2 linked regions of the Streptomyces collinus Tu 365 genome follow. The protein of the gene in region 2 interacts with the protein of the main gene of each other region in a pairwise test. Links are inferred from orthologs where the notes say so. Each region holds a gene or a part of one and is shown on either strand. Other genes may lie near its edges.

Evidence for each region.
Region 1: the proteins of rlmB (region 2) and tsaE interact in binary tests that used the Escherichia coli proteins (3 or more experiments, as listed by UniProt). The link is inferred for Streptomyces collinus Tu 365 from one-to-one orthologs.

What each region holds. Positions count from the first base shown.
Region 1 is NC_021985.1:5,109,309-5,119,931, reverse strand. What follows is about bases 6,146-9,144. They hold tsaE (tRNA (adenosine(37)-N6)-threonylcarbamoyltransferase complex ATPase subunit type 1 TsaE), read right to left. Parts: upstream 7,907-9,144; coding sequence 7,385-7,906; downstream 6,146-7,384. Other genes in these bases: B446_RS22370 (alpha/beta fold hydrolase), read right to left, coding at 7,863-9,134; B446_RS39725 (hypothetical protein), read right to left, coding at 7,042-7,215; B446_RS22380 (hypothetical protein), read left to right, coding at 6,478-7,032; tsaB (tRNA (adenosine(37)-N6)-threonylcarbamoyltransferase complex dimerization subunit type 1 TsaB), read right to left, coding at 6,146-6,364. Outside these bases: B446_RS22415 (LacI family DNA-binding transcriptional regulator), read right to left, coding at 1-136; B446_RS22410 (glycoside hydrolase family 3 N-terminal domain-containing protein), read left to right, coding at 278-2,635; B446_RS22405 (integral membrane protein), read left to right, coding at 2,762-3,640; B446_RS22400 (hypothetical protein), read right to left, coding at 3,834-4,103; tRNA (adenosine(37)-N6)-threonylcarbamoyltransferase complex transferase subunit TsaD, read right to left, coding at 4,100-5,185; rimI (ribosomal protein S18-alanine N-acetyltransferase), read right to left, coding at 5,178-5,678; more of tsaB, read right to left, coding at 5,708-6,145; alr (alanine racemase), read right to left, coding at 9,346-10,512. UniProt on the Escherichia coli protein: Required for the formation of a threonylcarbamoyl group on adenosine at position 37 (t(6)A37) in tRNAs that read codons beginning with adenine.
Region 2 is NC_021985.1:4,075,053-4,085,614, reverse strand. The notes cover bases 2,943-5,880. They hold rlmB (23S rRNA (guanosine(2251)-2'-O)-methyltransferase RlmB), read left to right. Parts: upstream 2,943-3,909; coding sequence 3,910-4,851; downstream 4,852-5,880. Other genes in these bases: B446_RS17675 (DoxX family protein), read left to right, coding at 4,980-5,880; cysS (cysteine--tRNA ligase), read left to right, coding at 2,943-3,810. Outside these bases: B446_RS17705 (CarD family transcriptional regulator), read left to right, coding at 1-205; ispD (2-C-methyl-D-erythritol 4-phosphate cytidylyltransferase), read left to right, coding at 518-1,270; ispF (2-C-methyl-D-erythritol 2,4-cyclodiphosphate synthase), read left to right, coding at 1,260-1,871; B446_RS17690 (PPOX class F420-dependent oxidoreductase), read left to right, coding at 1,920-2,324; more of cysS, read left to right, coding at 2,410-2,942; more of B446_RS17675, read left to right, coding at 5,881-6,719; B446_RS17670 (nucleotidyltransferase family protein), read right to left, coding at 7,363-8,094; B446_RS17665 (hypothetical protein), read right to left, coding at 8,215-8,676; diacetylchitobiose ABC transporter ATP-binding protein MsiK, read right to left, coding at 8,883-10,019; B446_RS17650 (FAD-dependent oxidoreductase), read right to left, coding at 10,367-10,562. UniProt on the Escherichia coli protein: Specifically methylates the ribose of guanosine 2251 in 23S rRNA.

The sequences.
Region 1 (10,623 bases), 1.0 Mb from region 2 along the record:
CGCGGCCGCGGGTCGCCGGGGCGACGTCGGCGCGGCCGTTGAGGACCTTCGAAACAGTCGGAGCGGAGACCCCGGCTTCCCTGGCGATCTCGGCGAGGGTCGCCGTCTGCGGTTCTGCGGGCTTCGAAGGCTTCATGGGCGCGATCGTATCCCTGCGGCCCCTCTTGACGGCGGTGCGCCTGCGCCATAGCTTTCCGGAACATTCGGAGTTATCAGCGAAACATTCGAACCCAGCAGGGCCGACGGTCGGCGCCCCGACCCCTCCGACGGGAGTTCCATGACCAGCTCTCCTTGGCGCGACCCCGCCCTGCCCGCCGCCGCCCGGGTCGAGGACCTGCTCTCCCGGATGACGCTGGAGGAGAAGACCGCCCAGCTCTACGGCGTCTGGGTAGGGGCGGCCACGGACGGCGAGGGGGTCGCGCCGCTGCAGCGCGAGATGGCGGCCGAGCAGGACTGGGACGAGCTGATCGGTCTCGGCCTCGGCCAGCTGACCCGCTCCTTCGGCACCGCGCCGGTCGACCCGGCCGTGGGCGTCCGGGCCCTCGCGGCCGCCCAGCGCCGGATCGCCGCCGCGGGCCGCTTCGGCATCCCGGCGGTCGCCCACGAGGAGTGCCTGGCGGGCTTCACGGCCTGGGGCGCGACGGCGTACCCGGTGCCGCTGGCCTGGGGCGCGGCCTTCGATCCCGGTCTGGTGGCGGAGCTGGGCCGGCGGATCGGCCACGACCTGCGCTCGGTCGGCGTCCACCAGGGCCTCGCCCCCCTCCTGGACGTGGTCCGCGACCCGCGCTGGGGCCGGGTGGAGGAGACGATCGGCGAGGACCCCTACCTGGTCGGCACCGTCGGCGCCGCCTACGTACGGGGCCTGGAGTCGGCCGGGGTCGTCGCCACGCTCAAGCACTTCGCCGGGTACGCGTCCTCGGCGGGCGCCCGCAACCTCGCTCCTGTGCGGGCGGGCGTGCGCGAGTTCGCCGACGTGACGCTGCCGCCGTTCGAGATGGCGCTGCGGGAGGGCGGCGCGCGCTCGGTGATGGCCTCGTACACCGAGACCGACGGCGTGCCGGTCTCCGCCGATCCGCGCCTGCTCACCGAACTCCTGCGCGACGAGTGGGGCTTCACCGGCACGGTGGTCGCCGACTACTACGGCATCGGCTTCCTGCGCACCCAGCACCGGGTCGCCGAGGACGACGCGGGGGCGGCACACCTGGCGCTCGCCGCGGGCGTCGACGTCGAGCTGCCGACCCTGCGCTGCTACGGCGCACCGCTGGTGACCGCCGTGCGCGAAGGCCGGGTCCCGGAGGCGCTGGTGGACCGGGCGGCCCGCCGGGTGCTGCGCCAGAAGTGCGAACTGGGCCTGCTGGACGAGGACTGGCGGCCCGAACCGCAGGGGCCCGTCGACCTCGACTCGGCGGGCAACCGTGCCCTGGCCCGCCGGCTGGCCGAGGAGTCGGTGGTGCTGCTGGACAACCCCGGCGGGCTGCTCCCGCTGGCCCCCGGCGCCCGGGTCGCGGTGGTGGGCCCGCGCGCGGCGGACCCGCTGGCGATGCTCGGCTGCTACTCCTTCCCCTGCCATGTGCTCCCCCACCACCCGGGGGTCCCGGCGGGCGTCACGATCCCGACCGTCCTTGAGGCCCTGCGCGCCGAACTGCCGGACACCGAGGTGACGTTCGCGCCCGGCTGCGAGGTCACGGACCCGGACACCGCGGGCTTCGCCGAGGCGGTGGCCCGGGCGGCGGAGGCGGACGTGTGCGTGGCGGTCCTCGGGGACCGGGCCGGGCTGTTCGGCCGGGGCACCTCGGGCGAGGGCTGCGACGTGGCCGACCTGCGCCTGCCGGGAGCGCAGGGCGAGCTGCTGGACGCGCTGGTCGCCACGGGCGTGCCGGTCGTCCTGGTCCTGCTGACCGGCCGTCCGTACGCCCTGGGCCGCTGGGCCGGCCGGCTGGGCGCGGTCGTGCAGGCGTTCTTCCCCGGCGAGGAGGGCGGCCCGGCGGTCGCCGGGGTCCTGTCGGGCCGGGTGAACCCCTCCGGCCGGCTCCCGGTGAGCGTCCCGCGGGGGCCGGGCGGCCAGCCCTGGACCTACCTCCAGCCGCCGCTCGGCCTGGCCGGCGAGGTCAGCAGCCTGGACCCGACCCCGCTGTACCCCTTCGGCCACGGCCGTTCGTACACCGAGTTCGCCTGGGAGGGGGAGGGCGGCACCGGGGTCACCGAGCTGGGCACGGACGGCTCGTACGACCTGCCCGTCACCGTGCGCAACACCGGCGAGCGCGCGGGCGCCGAGGTCGTGCAGCTCTACCTGCACGACCCGGTGGCGTCGGTGACCCGCCCCGACGTACGGCTGATCGGCTACCGGCGGCTGGAGCTGGCCCCCGGCGAGTCCCGGCGGCTGACCTTCCGCTTCCACGCCGACCTGTCCGCCTTCACCGACCGCTCGGGCACCCGGGTGGTCGAACCGGGGGCACTGGAACTGCGGTTGGGGCCGTCGAGCGCCGAGGTCAGGCATACGGCCCGGCTGCGGCTGACGGGCCCGGTACGCACCGTGGGCGCGGACCGGATGCTGCGGTGCGAGGTGGTGTGCGAGGCCGTGGCCGAGGCACCGGACGGGGCGACGAACGGCGCCGTGGACGGGTCCGCCGACTGAGCCGGGCGGAACCACAGAAAGGCCGCTTCCGCAAGACCCCGGGACGCACGTGTTCAGGATGCGTTCAGGTTGGCGCTGCCAGGGTCTCGTTTCGACCACGGTTCCCCCAGACCGACAGGAGCACCCTTGACGACGACCAAGTCCGTGATGAAGAAGCTGCCCGAGGTGACTCTGGCCTTCTGGATCATGAAGATCGCCGCCACCACCCTGGGCGAGACGGCCGGTGACCTGTTCTCGCAGACGCTGAAGCTCGGCTACTTCCTCACCACCATCGCCCTGTTCCTCGTCTTCGTGGTGACGCTGGTGATCCAGCTGAGCTCGTCGCGCTACAACCCGTTCTGCTACTGGCTGGTGATCCTGTCGACCTCCATGGCCGGCACCACCATGTCCGACTTCATGAACCGGGACGCCAGCGCCAAGTACCTCTCCAACGGCGCCACCAAGCTGGGCTGGGGGCCGCAGGGCCTCGGACTCGGCTACCCGGAGGGCGCGGCGATCCTGGTCTCGCTGCTGCTGCTGATCTTCCTCGGCTGGAAGCTGAGCGGGATGACGTTCCAGATCACCGAGATCGTCAGCTTCCGCGGCGAGGCCCTGTTCTGGTCGGCGATCCTCGTCTCCAACACCCTCGGCACCTCGATGGGCGACTTCCTCTCCGACAGCTCCGGGCTCGGCTACCTGGGCGGCGCGGCGCTGGTGGCCGGTGTGCTGCTGGTCCTGGTGGCGCTGATGCGGGTCCCGGCGGTGCCGAACGTCCTGCTCTTCTGGTTCGCCTTCGTGCTGACCCGCCCGCTGGGCGCCACGGCCGGTGACTTCCTCACCAAGCCGGTCGCCAAGGGCGGTCTCGACCTCGGTACGGCGGGTTCCTCGGCGGTGCTGCTCGCGGTGCTGTTCGGCCTGATGGCGTACGCGCAGGTGCAGGAGCGGCGGACGGCTCCCGCCGTCGGCCTGGAGGGCGAGGGCCCCGAGGCGGACGCGGTCCGGCCGCACGACGCCGGGCGGGTCTGACGGAAACGAGAACACCCCGCCCCCGGGAGACCGGGGGCGGGGTGTTCGATGGAGCGCCGGGCAGGCCTTGCACCTGCATTTCCCCGCAGGAAGCGGGGCGTCTTTCCTTGGACCACCAACGCACTGCGTCCGGGCCGGTGTTCCGGCCGTTCGCGTGTGATGATCATAGCGGGTGACGGGCCCGCGCATCAACTCAGTGGTCCGGCTGTTCCCCGTCCACCGACTCGAACCGCCACCGGTGCACCGCCCGCGTCACCAACTCCCCGTCGGGTTCGGGCAGTTCCGGGAGTTCGGCGTCGTACGGCGCGTCCCACCAGGTGATGACCAGCACCCGGTCCCCCGGCGCGCGGAGGGTCTCGCGGCGCAGCGGCGGTGTGCCGAGCCGCTGCGCGCGGGCCCAGTCGAGCAGTTCCCCGCCCCTGCCCTCGGCCGCCCGGGCCTCCCACATCAGGGCGACGGTCACGAGTACAGGTTCTCCTTGCTGACCTCGTGCACGTGGTCGTGGCCCGGGACGTGCGGGTCGGTCACCGGCAGCGAGGAGTCCGCCGACAGGTCCCAGCCGGAGGCGGCCCGGTTGCGGGCGACCATCTCGGCGCCGAGGGCCGCGACCATCGCGCCGTTGTCCGTGCACAGCTTGGGGCGCGGGACGCGCAGCCGGATGCCGGCCGCCTCGCAGCGCTCCTGGGCGAGGACGCGCAGCCGGGAGTTGGCAGCGACACCGCCGCCGATCATCAGGTGGTCGACGCCCTCGTCCTTGCAGGCGCGCACGGCCTTGCGGGTGAGCACGTCCACCACGGCCTCCTGGAAGGAGGCGGCGACGTCCCGCACCGGGACCTCCTCGCCGGCCGCGCGCCTGGCCTCGATCCAACGGGCCACGGCCGTCTTCAGACCGGAGAAGGAGAAGTCGTACGCGGGGTCGCGCGGGCCGGTCAGACCGCGCGGGAAGGTGATCGCCTCCGGGTCGCCCTCCTTGGCGTACCGGTCGATGACCGGACCACCGGGGAAGCCCAGGTTCAGCACGCGGGCGATCTTGTCGAAGGCCTCGCCGGCCGCGTCGTCGATGGTGGCGCCCATCGGGCGGACGTCGGAGGTGATGTCCTCGGACAGCAGCAGGGAGGAGTGGCCGCCGGAGACCAGCAGGGCCATGGTCGGCTCGGGCAGCGGGCCGTGCTCCAGCTGGTCCACGCAGATGTGCGAGGCGAGGTGGTTGACGCCGTACAGCGGCTTGCCGAGCGCGTAGGCGTAGGCCTTGGCGGCCGAGACGCCGACCAGCAGGGCGCCGGCGAGGCCGGGGCCGGCCGTGACCGCGATGCCGTCGAGGTCCCTGGCGGAGACGCCGGCCTCCTTCAGCGCGCGGTCGATCGTCGGGACCATCGCCTCCAGGTGGGCGCGGGAGGCCACCTCGGGCACGACGCCGCCGAAGCGGGCGTGCTCGTCGACGCTGGAGGCGATGGCGTCCGCCAGCAGGGTGGTGCCGCGGACGATGCCGACGCCGGTCTCGTCGCAGGAGGTCTCGATGCCGAGGACGAGTGGTTCGTCAGCCATTGATCTCGGTTCCTTGCACTGGGGAGGAGTCCGCGGCGGAGCCGCTGTCGGGGGCGGTGGTCAGGCGCATCACCAGGGCGTCCACGTTGCCCGGCTGGTAGTAGCCGCGCCGGACGCCGATGGGCACGAAGCCGAAGCGCTCGTAGAGCTTCTGGGCACGCACGTTGTCGACCCGGCACTCCAGCATGACCTCGGCGCACTCGAAGGCGGTGGCCGCCCTCAGCAGCTCGGTGAGCAGCCGGCCGCCGAGGCCGGTGCCCTGCTGGGCGCGGGCGACCGCGATGGTCTGGACGTCGCCGAGGTCGCCGGAGGCGGTGAGGCCCGCGTACCCGACGATCCGGCCGCCGTCGTCCACGGCCACCACGTACCGCCGGGTCGCCTCGGGGCCCCGGGCGTGGGCCAGCTCGGACCAGAACATGCCCCGGGACCAGGCGTCCTCGGGGAACAGGTCCCTCTCCAGCTCCAGGACCGGGTCGATGTCCCACCAGCGCATCTCGCGCAGGCGCGGGGTTGCCGGTTCCGTCACTTGGGGGTGACCACCTTGTAGTTCTTGGGGACCTGGGCGTCGGGGCGGCGCAGGTACAGCGGGCGGGGGGCGGGCGGCTCGTCGCCGGCCGCGAGACGCTCGGCGGCCAGCGCGGCGAGGGCGGCGGCCGACACGTGCTCGGGCTCGTGGGCGCTCGGGAACGTGTCGGGGTAGAGCAGCGCGCCCGCGCCGACCGCGGGGAGTCCCGCGACCCGCTCGGCGATGTCGGCGGGACGGTCGACGGCCGGCTCGGTCAGCCGGGTGCGCGAGTCGGCGTACGTGGCCCAGTAGACCTCCTTGCGCCGGGCGTCGGTCGCCACGACGAAGGGGCCCTTCTCGATGTCCGCGGCGTAGGCGAGGGCGTCGAGCGTGCACAGGCCGTACACGGGGACGCCGAGCGCGAGGCCGAAGGTCTCAGCGGTCATCAGGCCGACGCGCAGGCCGGTGTAGGGGCCGGGGCCGACGCCGACGGCGATCCCGGTGACGGCCTCCAGCTTGAGGCCCGCCTCGGCGAGGACGCGGTCGACGGCCGGCAGCAGCAGCTCTCCGTGCCGGCGCGCGTCCACCTGGCTCGACGAGGCGATGACGTGCGTGCCGTCGTGCAGCGCGACGGTGACGGCGGGGGTGGCGGTATCCAGAGCGAGCAAGAGCACGCGAACAGCCTACGGCGCCCGACGCTCGTGCATGGCCGTCCGGGGCTGACGGTCACCGACTGCTACGGTTCGTACGAAGTACGACATATGGCACGAAGCAGAGGTGGGCGCGCGTGGCAGGGACCAGCTCCGGGATCGTGGCCGGCCTGACCGCCGCGGCCGTCGGAACCGTCGGATTCCTCGCCTACCAGGCGTCGGCGAACGTGCCGCCGGGTCTCGGCGGGAAGTCCGGGGCGAGCGCGTCGCCCTCGGCGGTCGTCAGCAGGGCGCCGCGCGACCGGGGCCATCCGGGGGCCCTGCCGACCGGGTCGGGCAAGGGTGAACGGGTCGTGTACTCGGTGGACGACGACCGCGTCTGGCTGGTCGACGACCACAACCGCGTGCAGCGCGGCTTCGGCGTGCGCCCGGGCTCCGTGGACCCGCCGGTCGGCCTCTACTGGGTGACGTCCCGCTCCCACACCGCCACCGGGACGGACGGCGTCCCGGTCGAGCACGTCGTCCGCTTCACCAGCGTGGACGGGGTGGCCATCGGGTTCAGCGCGGCGGTGGGCGCCGGCGCGGACACCACCATGGACGTGAAGACGGGCGGCATCCGGGAGCGGCGGGAGGACGGTGACGCGATGTGGCGGTTCGCCACCATCGGCGTTCCGGTCGTGGTGATCCGCTGAGCGTTCCCGCTACGCGGCTTCGGGGTGCTCGCCGGCCGGTGGCTCCGTCCGGGCCGGCTCGGGGGCGCTCGGCGGCCGGGAGATCAGTTCGGCGGCCGCGCACGACGCCAGCAGGTCGCGCATGGACACCCCGGGGAGCACGGGCGGCCCGGCCGGTCGCGCCGTGGGTCGAGAAGCGGGCATGGACGCCTCCTGACGTGCGGGGCGGTACGTGGTTAGGCACGCCTAACCACGGCCTGGACACCATGTGACCACGCCCGGTACGTCCTGCGCAATGATTTCCCGACGGCCTGTCGGAAAGGGTGTCGGCAAGGCGCACCCGCGCACGGCGGGTCCGCGGCCGCAAGGCCGCTCAGGCCGTGAGCGTCTCCAGGGCCGCGTCCGACCACCGGTCGCCGAGTCCGGTCAGGGTGACGTGCCGTACCTCGTCCGTGGTGTCCCCGACGGCCCGGTGGATGACGACCTGCAGCCGCTCCTCGGTCAGCTCCTCGACCTTGCCCTCGCCCCACTCCACGACGATCACCGAGTCGGGCAGGGAGACGTCCAGGTCGAGGTCCTCCATCTCGTCGAGCCCGCCGGAGAGCCGGTAGGCGTCCACGTGGACGAGCGGCGGGCCGTCGCCGAGCGAGGGGTGCACCCGGGCGATCACGAACGTGGGCGAGGTGACCGCGCCGCGCACGCCCATCCCCTCGCCGAGCCCGCGGGTCAGCGTGGTCTTGCCCGCACCCAGCTCCCCGGTGAGCATCACCAGGTCGCCCGCGCGCAGCAGCTTGGCCAGCCGGCGGCCCAGTTCCCGCATCTGCTCGGGGGACGTGACGGTCAGCCGGGTCTCAACGGGGTCGTGCGGTGCTGCCGGAGCTGCTGCTTGTTCCATAGCCACTTACGGTAGCCCCTGCGGGCACGGCGCCCGCGCGGGTCAGCAGGTCGGCGAGGCGGTCGGTGACCACTTCCGGGTGCTCCAGCATGACCAGGTGCCCGGCGTCCGGCACGAGCACCAGCTCGGCGTCCGGCAGCAGGTCCGCGATGGCCTCGCTGTGCTCGCTGGGCGTGACCAGGTCCTGCACCCCGGCCAGCACGAGCACGGGGGCGTCCCGGAAGCAGCCGAGGGCCTCGGTCTTGTCGTGGTCGGTGAAGGCCGGGTAGAACTCGGCGACCACGTCGATCGGTGTGGACTCGATCATCCGCTCCGCGAAGCGCGCGATGGCCGGGTCGACGTCCCGCCCCGCGAACGAGTACCGCTTGATGATCCCGGCGAAGAGGTCGGCGGTGGCCCGGCGCCCCTTCTCCACCAGTTCCGCCTGCTGCCCGAGCGCCTTGAGCACCCCGGGGAGGATCCGGCGCACCGCGTTGACGCCGGCGACCGGCAGCCCGAAGTTGACCTCGCCGAGCCGCCCGGACGAGGTGCCGACGAACGCGGTGGCCACCACCCGGTCCCGGATCAGCTCCGGGTACTGGGCGGCCAGCGCCATCGTCGTCATCCCGCCCATGGAGTGGCCGACCAGCACGAGCGGGCCGTCGGGCGCGGCCGCGTCTATGACCGCCTTCAGATCCCGGCCGAGCTGGTCGATGGTGAGCGGCTCGTCCTCCCGGGACTGGGCCACGCCCCGCCCGGAGCGGCCGTGGCTGCGCTGGTCCCAGTACACGGTCCGTACGACGCCGCGCAGGGCCGCGCGCTGGAAGTGCCAGGAGTCCTGGCTGAGGCAGTAGCCGTGGCAGAAGACGACGGTGACCGGGGCGGGCGCCTTGCGTCCGAACAGCCTGCGGCGGCGCGGGGAGACGCCGGGGCCGGGGTCGGGCTCGACGTCGTCGACCTCGTAGTACAGCTCGGTGCCGTCGTCGGCGTACGCCTTGCCGGGGGTGCCGCGCAGGGTGCCGTAGGGGCCCGTCGAGTCCAGCGCGAGACGGGCCTTGCGGCGCATCCCGCGCCCCACCGTCATCCGCTCGACGGCCACGCCCGCGGCCGCGCCCGCGGCGAGGACGCCTATCGCGGCACCGGCGATACCCGTCGCCCTGCGCCAGCTCCCGCCCGCCCCCGCGGCGGCGGTGGCGACGGCCGCCGAGGCGACGACGTCCGCCACGGCCTCCGCACTGCTCTCGCTCACGTACCGCTCCTCTTCGCCGTACTGCAGTTCGCCGGGTGATGAAACAGGTGGTGCCGCTGCCGTGCCGGTGCGGTGCCGCCGCGGTGCGCACCGCCCGTGCCGGCCCGTGCTCGTCCGTGCTCGTCCGTACCGTTGGTGTCGTCGGTGCTGTTCGTGTTGCCGACGGGCAGCGGAGTAACCGAGGTGCGCCGCGGCTCGCCCCGGAAAAGGGCTACCCCTCTCGCTCCCCGTCCACATAGACGCGGGGAACGCGCGTTCCGATGCGTGTGACGATCTCGTACGCGATCGTGCCGCAGGCCTGGGCCCAGTCCTCGGCGGTCGGCTCACCGCGGTCACCGGGCCCGAACAGCACGGCCCGGGCGCCGACCGGGGGCTCGTCGCCGCCGAGGTCGACCACGAACTGGTCCATGGCCACCCGTCCGGCGACCGTCCGCCACTTGCCGTCGACCAGCACCGGACCGCTGCCGGAGGCGTGCCGGGGCACACCGTCCGCGTAGCCGACGGGGACGAGGCCGAGGGTGGTGGGGCCCGGGGTGACGTAGTGGTGGCCGTAGCTGACGCCGTGCCCGCCCGGTACGTGCTTGACCAGCGCGAGCGACGCGCTCAGCGTCATCACCGGCCGCAGCCCGAAGTCGGCCGGGCTGCCGATCTCCGGGCTGGGCGAGACGCCGTACATGGCGATGCCCGGCCGGACGAGGTCGAAGTGGGTCTCCGGGAGGGTCAGCGTGGCCGGGGAGTTGGCGATGTGCCGGACCTCCGGACGCACGCCCTGCTCCTCCGCGTACGCCAGCATCTCCCGGAACCGGGCGAGCTGGGCGGCGATGGACGGGTGCCCCGGTTCGTCGGCGCACGCGAAGTGCGACCACAGGCCGGTGACGCGGACCAGCCCCTCGCGCTCGGCCCGCAGTGCCTCGGCGACGAGTTCGGGCCAGTCGGCGGGCTGGCAGCCGTTGCGGCCGAGCCCGGTGTCGGCCTTCAGCTGCACCCGCGCGGGCCGGCCGGCCTCCCGGGCCGCCTCCGTCACCTCGCGCAGGGCCCACAGGCCGCTGAGCGAGACGTCGATGTCCGCCTCGATCGCCCGCCGCCAGGGCCCGCCGGGTACCCACAGCCAGCACAGCACGCGGGTCTCCAGACCCGCGGCGCGCAGCGCGAGGGCCTCCTCCGGCGTGGCGGTGCCGAGCCAGGTGGCGCCCGCCTCGACGGCCGCGCGGGCGCAGGGCAGCGCCCCGTGGCCGTAGGCGTCGGACTTGACGACGGCCATCAGGGCCGCGCCCTGGGCCCGGGCACGCAGGGCCCGCACATTGGCGCGCAGGGCGGCCAGATCGATCTCGGCCCGGGCGCGCAGGGGCGCGGTCGGCACAGCTGAAGTCTCACTCATGGCGCCCCCAGTCTCTCAGAGGGCCACGCGGGCCCCGGCCCGGTGTCCGCCCCCCCGCCCACGCGCCGCCCAACCTCCCCCACCCGGACCGGGGATGACGCCGTGCCCCCG
Region 2 (10,562 bases):
GGAGAAGCTCGCCTCGGGCGATGTCATCAAGGTCGCGGAAGTCGTGCGTGACCTGTGGCGTCGCGAGCGCGAGCGCGGACTCTCCGCCGGTGAGAAGCGCATGCTCGCCAAGGCCCGCCAGATCCTGGTGAGCGAGCTGGCCCTCGCGGAGAACACGAACGAGGACAAGGCCGAGGCTCTGCTCGACGAGGTACTCGCCTCCTGACGCGCCCGCGGCGGCAACCGCCGCCCGCAGCACGCGCAACACAGCGAAACTGCCGCGGTGCCCGATGACACTGATCCTGTCGCCGGGCGCTGCGGCATGTTCGTCCCCGGAACTCCGGCCGCGGTGCGGCCGGGGCGACGGGCCGGTACGACGCCTGTCGTTCATCTCGGGGGAAGCCCCCCGATACTTGGTGTGCCGGGCCCGGGCAGATGGCTCGACCAGGGTCACGGAAGGGTCCGGTCAAGGCGTCGCGCCCGGCACTCCTCCAGGCCATACCCACCTGGGTCGAGCACACAAACCTGACAGGAACCGATGTCTGACGATTCGCGCCCCTCACCCGCGCAGATCCCCGTCGCCGCCGTGATTCCCGCCGCCGGCCGGGGCGTCCGCCTGGGCCCCGGCGCCCCCAAGGCGCTGCGCACGCTGAACGGCACACCCATGCTGATCCACGCGGTCCGCGCCCTCGCCGCCTCCCGGCACGTCGCCCTGGTGATCGTCGTGGCCCCGCCCGACGGCGCCGCCGAGGTGAAGTCCCTGCTCGACGCGCACGCCCTGCCCGACCGCACCGACTTCCTCGTCGTGCCCGGCGGGGACAGCCGCCAGGAGTCGGTCCGGCTGGGCCTGGACGCCCTGCCGCCCGAGTACGGGGTCGTCCTCGTGCACGACGCGGCCCGCCCGCTGGTCCCCGTCGACACCGTGGACGGGGTCATCGAGGCCGTACGCGAGGGCGCGCCCGCCGTGGTGCCCGCGCTGCCGCTCGCCGACACCGTCAAGGAGGTCGAGCCCGCGGCCGTCCACGGCGACCCCGAGCCGGTCGTGGCCACGCCCGAGCGGGCCCGGCTGCGCGCCGTGCAGACACCCCAGGGCTTCGACCGCGCGACCCTGGTCCGCGCCCACGAGACCGTCACCGAGGACGTCACGGACGACGCGAGCATGGTCGAGCGGCTCGGCCTGCGGGTCGTCACCGTCCCCGGGCACGAGGAGGCCTTCAAGGTCACCCGCCCCCTCGACCTGGTCCTCGCCGAGGCGGTCCTGGCCCGCAGGAGGCTCAACGATGGCTTCTGAGAACCTGCCCCCGGCCGCGGAGAACCCGCCCGCGGCTTCCGGCGACCGGCCCGCGGCTTCCGGCGACCGGCCCGCGGCTTCCGGGGACCGGCCCGCCCGGGGCCCGGCCGCCGCCCTCCCGTTCGCGCTGCCCCAGGTCGGCATCGGCACCGACATCCACGCCTTCGAGGAAGGCCGCGAGCTGTGGTGCGCCGGCCTGAAGTGGGAGGACGCGGGTCCCGGCCTGGCCGGGCACTCCGACGCCGACGTCGTCGCGCACGCCGCGTGCAACGCGCTCTTCTCCGCCGCCGGGCTCGGCGACCTCGGGCAGCACTTCGGCACCGGGCGCCCCGAGTGGTCCGGCGCCTCCGGCACCACCCTGCTGACCGAGGCCGCCCGCATCGTCCGCGAGGCCGGCTTCACCATCGGCAACGTCGCCGTCCAGGTCGTCGGACCGCGGCCGAAGATCGGCAAGCGCCGGGACGAGGCGCAGAAGATCCTCTCCGAGGCGGCCGGCGCCCCGGTGTCCGTCTCCGGCGCCACGACCGACGGTCTCGGCTTCCCCGGCCGCGAGGAGGGACTCATGGCGGTGGCCACGGCACTCGTGGTGCGGGTGGGCTGACGGCGTGCGAGGGTACCCGCACAGTCACCGCTGACCGAGGAGGTACCCATGCCCGCCGTACTGCCCGACCGGGTCAAGTCCCTGCTGGACGACAAGGTGTTCATCGTCGTCGGCACCATCCAGCCCGACGGGAGCCCGCAGATGTCCCCGGTCTGGGTGAAGCGCGACGGTGACGACATCCTCTTCTCCACCACGGCCGACCGCCGCAAGAAGAAGAACCTGGACCGCGACCCGCGCGTCACGGTCGTCGTCATGAACCCCGAGCAGCCCTACGAGTACGCCGAGATCCGCGGCACCGCCGAGATGACCACCGACGGCGCCGCGGAACTCATCGACGAACTGAGCGAGAAGTACACCGGCAAGAAGTACGCGGACTTCAACCCGGCCTCCGTGAACGACGCCGAGCGGGTGGTGGTGCGCATCACCCCGGCCAAGGTGGTCGGCATGCTCTGAGGCGCCGGCGGTACGGCGCGCTCGTCACACGGGCATTGTGGGGAAGGGGCGTGAGGCACTGCCTGGCGCCCACTACCCTGGAGTGGTGACCATTCGCCTGTACGACACCAGCGCCCGGCAGATCCGTGACTTCACCCCGCTCACGCCGGGCTGTGTCTCGATCTACCTCTGTGGCGCCACCGTGCAGGCGGCCCCGCACATCGGGCACATCCGCTCGGGCCTCAACTTCGACATCATGCGCCGCTGGTTCGCCCACCGCGGCTACGACGTGACGTTCATCCGCAACGTCACGGACATCGACGACAAGATCATCAAGAAGGCCCAGGAGCAGAACCGGCCCTGGTGGTCGATCGGCTACGAGAACGAGCGCGCCTTCAACGACGGCTACTCCGCCCTCGGCTGCCTCCCGCCCACCTACGAGCCCCGCGCGACCGGCCACGTCACCGAGATGATCGAGATGATGCAGGGCCTCATCGAGCGCGGCCACGCCTACGAGTCCGACGGCAACGTCTACTTCGACGTGCGGTCCTTCCCGGGGTACCTGGAGCTGTCCCGGCAGGAGCTGGACAACCTGCTCCAGCCCTCCGGCGAGGGCGAGACCGGCAAGCGCGACCCGCGCGACTTCGCCATGTGGAAGTCCGCCAAGCCCGGCGAGCCGACCTGGCCGACCCCCTGGGGTCCCGGCCGCCCCGGCTGGCACCTGGAGTGCTCGGCGATGGCCCACAAGTACCTGGGCAGCGCCTTCGACATCCACGGTGGCGGTCTCGACCTGATCTTCCCGCACCACGAGAACGAGATCGCCCAGGCCAAGGCCTACGGCGACGACTTCGCGCAGTACTGGGTGCACAACGCCTGGGTCACCATGGCCGGCGACAAGATGTCCAAGTCGCTCGGCAACAGCGTCCTGGTCTCCGAGATGGTCAAGCAGTGGCGCCCGATCGTCCTGCGCTACTACCTCGGCACCCCGCACTACCGCTCGATGATCGAGTACAGCGAGGACGCGCTGCGCGAGGCCGAGTCCGCGTTCGCCCGTATCGAGGGCTTCATCCAGCGCGTGGTGGAGACGGCCGGCGGGGCCGTCGAGCCCGCCGCCGAGGTGCCGCCCGCCTTCGCCGAGGCGATGGACGACGACCTGGGGGTCCCGCAGGCCCTCGCCGTCGTACACACCACCGTCCGGCAGGGCAACAGCGCGCTGGCCGCCGACGACAAGGACGCCGCCGTGGCCCGGCTCGCCGAGGTGCGCGCCATGCTCGGCGTCCTCGGCCTCGACCCGCTCGACCCGCTCTGGGCCGGCGACACCGACCGGGGCGAGGACCTGCACGGTGTGGTCGACAGCCTCGTCCGGCTCGTCCTCGACCAGCGCGAGTCGGCCCGCGGCCGCAAGGACTGGGCCACCGCGGACGCCATCCGCGACCAGCTCAAGGAGACGGGTCTGGTCATCGAGGACAGCCCGCAGGGGCCCCGCTGGAGCCTCGGCCAGCGCTGAGCGCGCCCGCGATCCGATGATCGATTGTGCCGCCCGGACCTCCGGGCGGCACACTGCATAGACGTACACATCCGCACGCACCACAGAGACAGGTAGGTCATGGCCGCGAACAACCGTCGCATGTCCGGCAAGAAGGGCGCGCAGGTCGGCAGTGGCGGCCAGCGGCGCAAGGGCCTGGAGGGCAAGGGCCCGACCCCGCCCGCCGAGATGCGCAAGGGCCACAAGAAGAACCGCATCGCCACCGCGAAGGCGAAGCAGACGGCGCGCCGCCCCGTGGCGCGCGGCCGCGGCGGCAAGTCCCCCTCCGAACTGGTCGTCGGGCGCAACCCGGTGGTCGAGGCGCTGCGCGAGGGCGTGCCCGCCTCCACGCTCTACGTCCAGCAGTTCGTCGACAACGACGAGCGCGTCCGCGAGGCCCTCCAGCTCGCCGCCGAGCGCGGCGGCATCAACCTGATGGAGGCCCCGCGGCCCGAGCTGGACCGCATGACGAACGGCCTGAACCACCAGGGCCTGGTCCTGCAGGTCCCGCCGTACGAGTACGCGCACCCCGAGGACCTCGCCGAGGCCGCCTACGACGAGGCCGCCGACCCGCTGATCGTCGCGCTCGACGGCGTGACCGACCCGCGCAACCTCGGCGCGGTCGTCCGCTCCGTCTCCGCCTTCGGCGGCCACGGCGTGGTCGTCCCCGAGCGCCGCTCGGCCGGCATGACCGCCGGCGCCTGGAAGACCTCCGCCGGTACGGCCGCCCGGACGCCGGTCGCCCGCGCCACCAACCTCACCCGGACCCTGGAGGCCTACAAGAAGGCCGGCATCACGGTCGTGGGCCTGGCGGCGGACGGCGAGGTGGAGCTCGGCGACCTGGAGGCGCTCGGCGGACCCGTCGTCATCGTGGTCGGCAGCGAGGGCAAGGGCCTGTCCCGCCTGGTCGGCGAGACCTGCGACCACCGGGTGCGGATCCCGATGCCGGGTGGCGCGGAGTCCCTGAACGCCGGTGTGGCCGCGGGCATCGTGCTGTACGAGGCGGCGCGCAGGCGGAGCTGAACACCCGTCCGGCACTTCACCCGTGCGGGGTCATTACGGCGTCCATGTGGCGTCAGGAGCCGCTTTGACGGGGTCCGGACACATCCGGGCGGTCAAAGCAGTGTCCTAACTCCACGTCACTCGGTTAGATGAGTGTGGACACCAGAACACCCCGCACACCCACGGGGGACCGCTCGTCGGGATTCGACGACGCTCCCGCGCTGAGCATGGTGAAGGTGCCGAGCGATCCGGCGCAGGTCATCGTCAGTCACGCCAGCTTCCGCGTGCAGTTGGGCGCGTCGGCCAAGCGCGGCCTATCCCCGCGGATCGCCCGGCACCTGAGCGCCACCCAGGAACCCGGCCGTATGCCGGTCATGGGCACCGGGGGACGGGCCGGCGCCACCGCCGCGGCCGGCCGCCGGCGCCCCGTCGTGTGGAGCGGCAGGTCCGCGCCCGACGACACCGGCGCCCACCGGCTGCTCCAGGCCGTCCGGGGCAGCGTCCGCCATGCCGACGAGCCCGTCGAGGCCGGCGCCACCCAGGTCATCCCGCGCGTGGGAACCGGCTACCCGGACGCCTACCCCGGGCTCGACCAGACGGTGGAGACGCCGGTCGTCGGCCACCAGCGCACCGCCCCCGACGAGGGCACCCGGCTCCTGCCGCCCATGCGCAGCGCGGGCAGCGCCTACGACGAACCGGGTTACGCGACGCAGGAGTTCGACGGCGGGTACGGCGACCACGCCGGGTACGCCGGTCACGACGAGTACGCCGGTCAGGGCGACCACGACGACTACGGCGACTACGACGACTACGGCGACTACGAGGACACCGCCGAGACGGGCGAGCGCCTGCGCAGGCGCCACGGCGACGACCCGGCGCGGCACGCCTACTACCCGGGCCGCCGGATGAACCTCGGCGTCGTCCTGCTCCCGCTGCGCATCTTCCTCGGTTTCATCTCCATCTACGGCGGCATGGGCAAGCTGTGCGACCCCGTCTACTTCGACGGCGGCAAGCGCGGCTCCATGGTCAAGTGGCTCAACACCCTGCACCCGTGGGACGTCGCCGAGCCGCTGCGCCAGTTCGCGCTGCACCACCCGGTCGGCTCGGGGCTGGTCATCGCCTTCCTCCAGGTGGTCGTCGGCGTCCTGACCGTCTTCGGCTGCTGGCAGCGTGTCGCGGCCGTGGTCGGCGCCCTGCTCTCGGCCGCGCTGATCGTCACGGTGAGCTGGAAGAGCGTCCCCGCCTACGACACCCCGGACATCATCTACCTGGCCGCCTGGTCCCCGCTGATCATCGCGGGCGCCCCGGTCTACTCGGTCGACGGCCGACTCGCCGGCAGGGCCTGGCGCACGCTCGGCCCCCGCGCGGACATCTGGGAGCTGCGCCGCTACGTCCTGCGCCGCGGCGCGCTGGTCACGGCGGTCACCGTGGGTCTCACCCTGCTCGTCGGCTCCCTGCTGGGCGGCGCCGTGCGCGACTCCAGCCGGGTGGTCGTGCCCGGCCCCGGCGAGGCCCCGCGCAACAACGCGCCCGGTTCCCCGCTGCCGCAGGAGCCCGGTCAGCCGCACCGGCGCACCCCGTCGGCCTCCAGCTCGCCGTCCGGCGGCGCGACGGCCGGCGCCAGCCCCTCCGGTGCGGCGACGACCCCCGGCGCGAGCCGCCGCACCGGCTCCACCACCACGACCCCCAGCCAGACCCAGGGCACCTCGGGCCAGGTCCCGCCCCGCCGCTCCGCCCCGACGGGCGGCGCCCCCAGCACCACGGCGGGCCCGACCAGCACGGGCGGCACGGCGACGGGCGGCGGCACGTCCACCGGCGGCAACGGCGGCGGCTCGGGCGGCACCTCCTCCACCGGCCAGCCGGGCCTGGTGGGCGGCCTGCTGGGCTAGCGGACAGCACAGCCGACGCACCACGGAAGGGCCCCGTACCGGCAAGGTACGGGGCCCTTCGGCGTGAGGCCGGTGTGCGAGGTCCGAGGCTCGGGCCACGGCGCCACGGCGCCACGGCGCCTCGGCGTACGGCCCGTGGGCCGGGGAGCGGGCCCGCGAAGGCGGCCGGAGGCCGCGAGCGGAGGCGCGCCCGACCGCCCGCCGGGACCACCGGATCGGCGTCCGGCCGCCGGCCCGAGGCTGCCGCTGTCCGCCTGGCCGTGGGCCCGGGGCCGTCCGTCGGTCAGGTGCTCGGCGGCAGGCACGCGGCGACTGGTCCTGGCTGCGGTCCGCAGCCGTGGTGGGGCGACCGCAGGCTCCGCTGGTCTCTCCGGTCTGGCGTCCGGCTGCCGGCCCTGGATCCGTCGGCGTGCGCCTGGATGTGGCCCGGAGGCGTGGGGGCGGTCGGCTTGGGGCCGGTCCGGCGCCCGGCTGTCGGCACGGTGCCGTCGTTGGGCGCCCGGAGCTCCTGGGTGTGTGCGCCTGGAGGTCCGGGCGGCACCGGGGTTCCTGCGCTCCGCGTCCGCCGGTGGGCCGGGCCGTCCGTCCGGGGCGGGGAGCGTGTGCCCGGGCCGGCGGTCCCGGGCACAGCGTCCGGCGTTCCCTAGCGGCCCAGGGCCGCCAGTTCCTTGGCTGCCTCGGTGAGGTCCTTGGCGGTGTCGATGGCTCGCCAGTAGGCGCCCTGCGGGATGGTGAAGCCGGCGAGTTTCCGTTCGCGGGCGAGGCGCGGGAACGTGGTGCGCTCGTGGTCCCCGCGGTCGGGCAGCAGGTCGTTGAAGTCGGCGGAGAACACGTAGACGCCGGCGTTGATCTCGAACGTCGACGGCGGGGCCTCGATGAAGTCGGTGATGTGACCGAAGCCGTCGGTCTTCACCGCGCCCCAGGGGATCCGGGGCCGGGCCAGTGCCAGCGTGGCGAGGGCGTCCCGCTCGGTGTGGAAGTCGGCCATGTCCCGCAGGGAGAAGCGGGTCCAGATGTCGCCGTTGGTGGCGTACCAGGGCCGGTCGGGGTGGGGCAGGTGCGCGGCGGCGTACTTGAGTCCGCCGCCCCGGCCGAGGGGCTCCGTCTCCACGACGGTGGTGACGGACACCGGCAGCTCGGCCGAGTCCAGCCACTTCTGCAGCACCTCGGCGAGGTGGCCGCAGGAGACCACCACGTCCGTCACGCCCTCTTCGGCGAGCCAGGCCAGCTGGTGCCCGATGATCGGAGTGCCCGTGCCGGGGATCTCGACCATCGGCTTGGGCCGGTCGTCGGTGTAGGGACGCAGCCGTGAGCCCTGGCCACCGGCCAGGACTACGGCTTGAGTGGGGCGCGACGCGGCGTTCGGATGGGTCATGACCCGAACTGTACGTGGCGCCCCGGCCGGGAATCCGGCCGCAACAAGCTCCTTAAGGAGCCGTTACCGACTTCCCAACCGGGTCTAGTCTGCGCGCCGCGTCGAGCCCGCGCGCCGCGCCTAGCTGTGCGCGGCCAGCACGCCGGAGGCGAAGGCGGTGTCGCAGACCGGCCGGGCGTAGGACTGCGCGCGGGAGGCCCCGTAGATGCGGACCGCCGCCTGGCCCAGGGCCCGCGCGATGGAGGAGCAGTGCTTCGCCAGTGACGGGTGCCCGTTGACGGCCTGCTGGAGGTGGGTGAGGACCACCCCCGGGTTCCGGTCCTGCAGCTCGGTCATCAGCCGGTCGCGCAGGACGTCCTGCGGGGCGTGGGTGACCGTCCGGGTGGAGACCTCCGCCGCGGAGATGTCCGAGGCGGTGAGCACCGAGCTGGAAGGGCTCCCCGTCCAGTTGACCCGGGTGACCGCGAGGGTCCCGGAGAGCACCAGGACGACGGGCAGGACGAGGGCGAGAGTGCGGCCGATCCGGCGGGCAGGGCCGCCCCGGTGGCCGCGTCGCGTCTGAGGGTTGGTGGAGTGCTTCACGCGAGTGAGGGTAGCGCCCGGTAACCATATGGCGACATTTGGTCACCCTTATGGGGGATGAAGTGGCGTCCCTTTCTGGGTAGAGGGTTGACGCACCCCGCCCGAAATGCTCGCCGTGCCGGGGTATCTCCCGGCAGCGGAAGGGGCCCCGCGGCGATCCGCGGGGCCCCTTCCGTCAACCGTGCGTGAAAGCGCTGCTCAGCCGCTCAGTCGGAGAGCCGCTCGCCGGTGGAGGTGGAGAACACGTGGGTCTCGCCCGGACGCGGCACCACGTGCAGCGTGGAGCCCTTCTCCGGCACCTGGCGGCCGTTCACCCGGACGACCAGGTCCTTGACCTCGCCGCTGACCTCGGCGGTGCCGTAGACGTAGCCGTCGGCGCCCAGCTCCTCGACCACGTTCACGGAGACCGCGAGACCGGCCGGAGCGTCCTCGGTGTCCTTGGACAGGGTGGTCGCGGCGCCGCCGCCCAGCTCGACCACGTCGAAGTGCTCGGGGCGGACACCGACGGTCACCGTGCGGTCACCCTTGTCGGAGGCGGCCTTCAGGGCGTCGCGGTTGACCGGGACGACGCTGTTGCCGAACTTCACGCCGCCGTCGGTGATCGGGACCTCGACCAGGTTCATGGCCGGGGAGCCGATGAAGCCGGCGACGAAGAGGTTCGCGGGCCTGTCGTACATGTTGCGCGGCGAGTCGACCTGCTGGAGCAGACCGTCCTTGAGCACGGCCACCCGGTCGCCCATCGTCATGGCCTCGACCTGGTCGTGGGTGACGTAGACGGTGGTGATGCCGAGGCGGCGCTGCAGGGACGCGATCTGCGTACGCGTCGAGACACGGAGCTTGGCGTCCAGGTTGGACAGCGGCTCGTCCATGAGGAAGACCTGCGGCTCACGCACGATGGCGCGGCCCATGGCGACACGCTGGCGCTGACCGCCGGAGAGCGCCTTCGGCTTGCGGTCCAGGTACTCGGTCAGGTCGAGGATCTTCGCGGCCTCCTCGACCTTCTGCCGGATCTCCGCCTTGTTGACGCCGGCGATCTTGAGCGCGAAGCCCATGTTGTCGGCGACGGTCATGTGCGGGTACAGCGCGTAGTTCTGGAACACCATGGCGATGTCCCGGTCCTTGGGCGGCAGGTGGGTGACGTCGCGGTCACCGATGCGGATGGCTCCGCCGTTGACGTCCTCGAGCCCCGCGAGCATCCGGAGCGAGGTGGACTTGCCGCAGCCCGACGGGCCGACCAGGACGAGGAATTCGCCGTCCTCGATCGCGATGTCGAGTCCGTCGACGGCGGGCTTGGTGGAACCCGGGTAGATCCGGGTCGCCTTGTCGAACGTCACAGTGGCCATGGTGAATGGGCCCCCTTCTACCGGCAGGAACGTGCCGGACGATCCGTTGTAGGAAGGTGGTTGGTGTAGTCCACGCGAGTGAACCGGTTCTGGACGGTACCTGCCGTTCACCCGTCTGTCAGCACCCCGGCCCCTGTGAACTTCGCGGAGATTTTCGACGGGCCCGCGGTGGGACGTGGGTACACTGCACAGGCACGTACGCGGTACGCGCGTGCAGGCCTCCTTAGCTCAGATGGCCAGAGCACCGCACTTGTAATGCGTAGGTCGTCGGTTCGAATCCGACAGGGGGCTCCGTAGACCGAGGCCACCCGCACCGTCCGGTGCGGGTGGCCTTCTGTCTGCCCGGGTCAGGGCCGCCGGGCCGGCCGGAGCAGGGTGCGCAGCACCTCGCGCAGGGTGCCCTCCGGGTCCGGGACGGCGCCCGTCGCGCGCCAGGCCACGAAGCCGTCCGGGCGGACCAGGACCGCGCCGTCGGCCGTGGTGCCGTGGGCCTCCGCCCAGTCCGGGGCGTCCGCCGCACCTGGGGCGCCGGTGTCGTAGGTG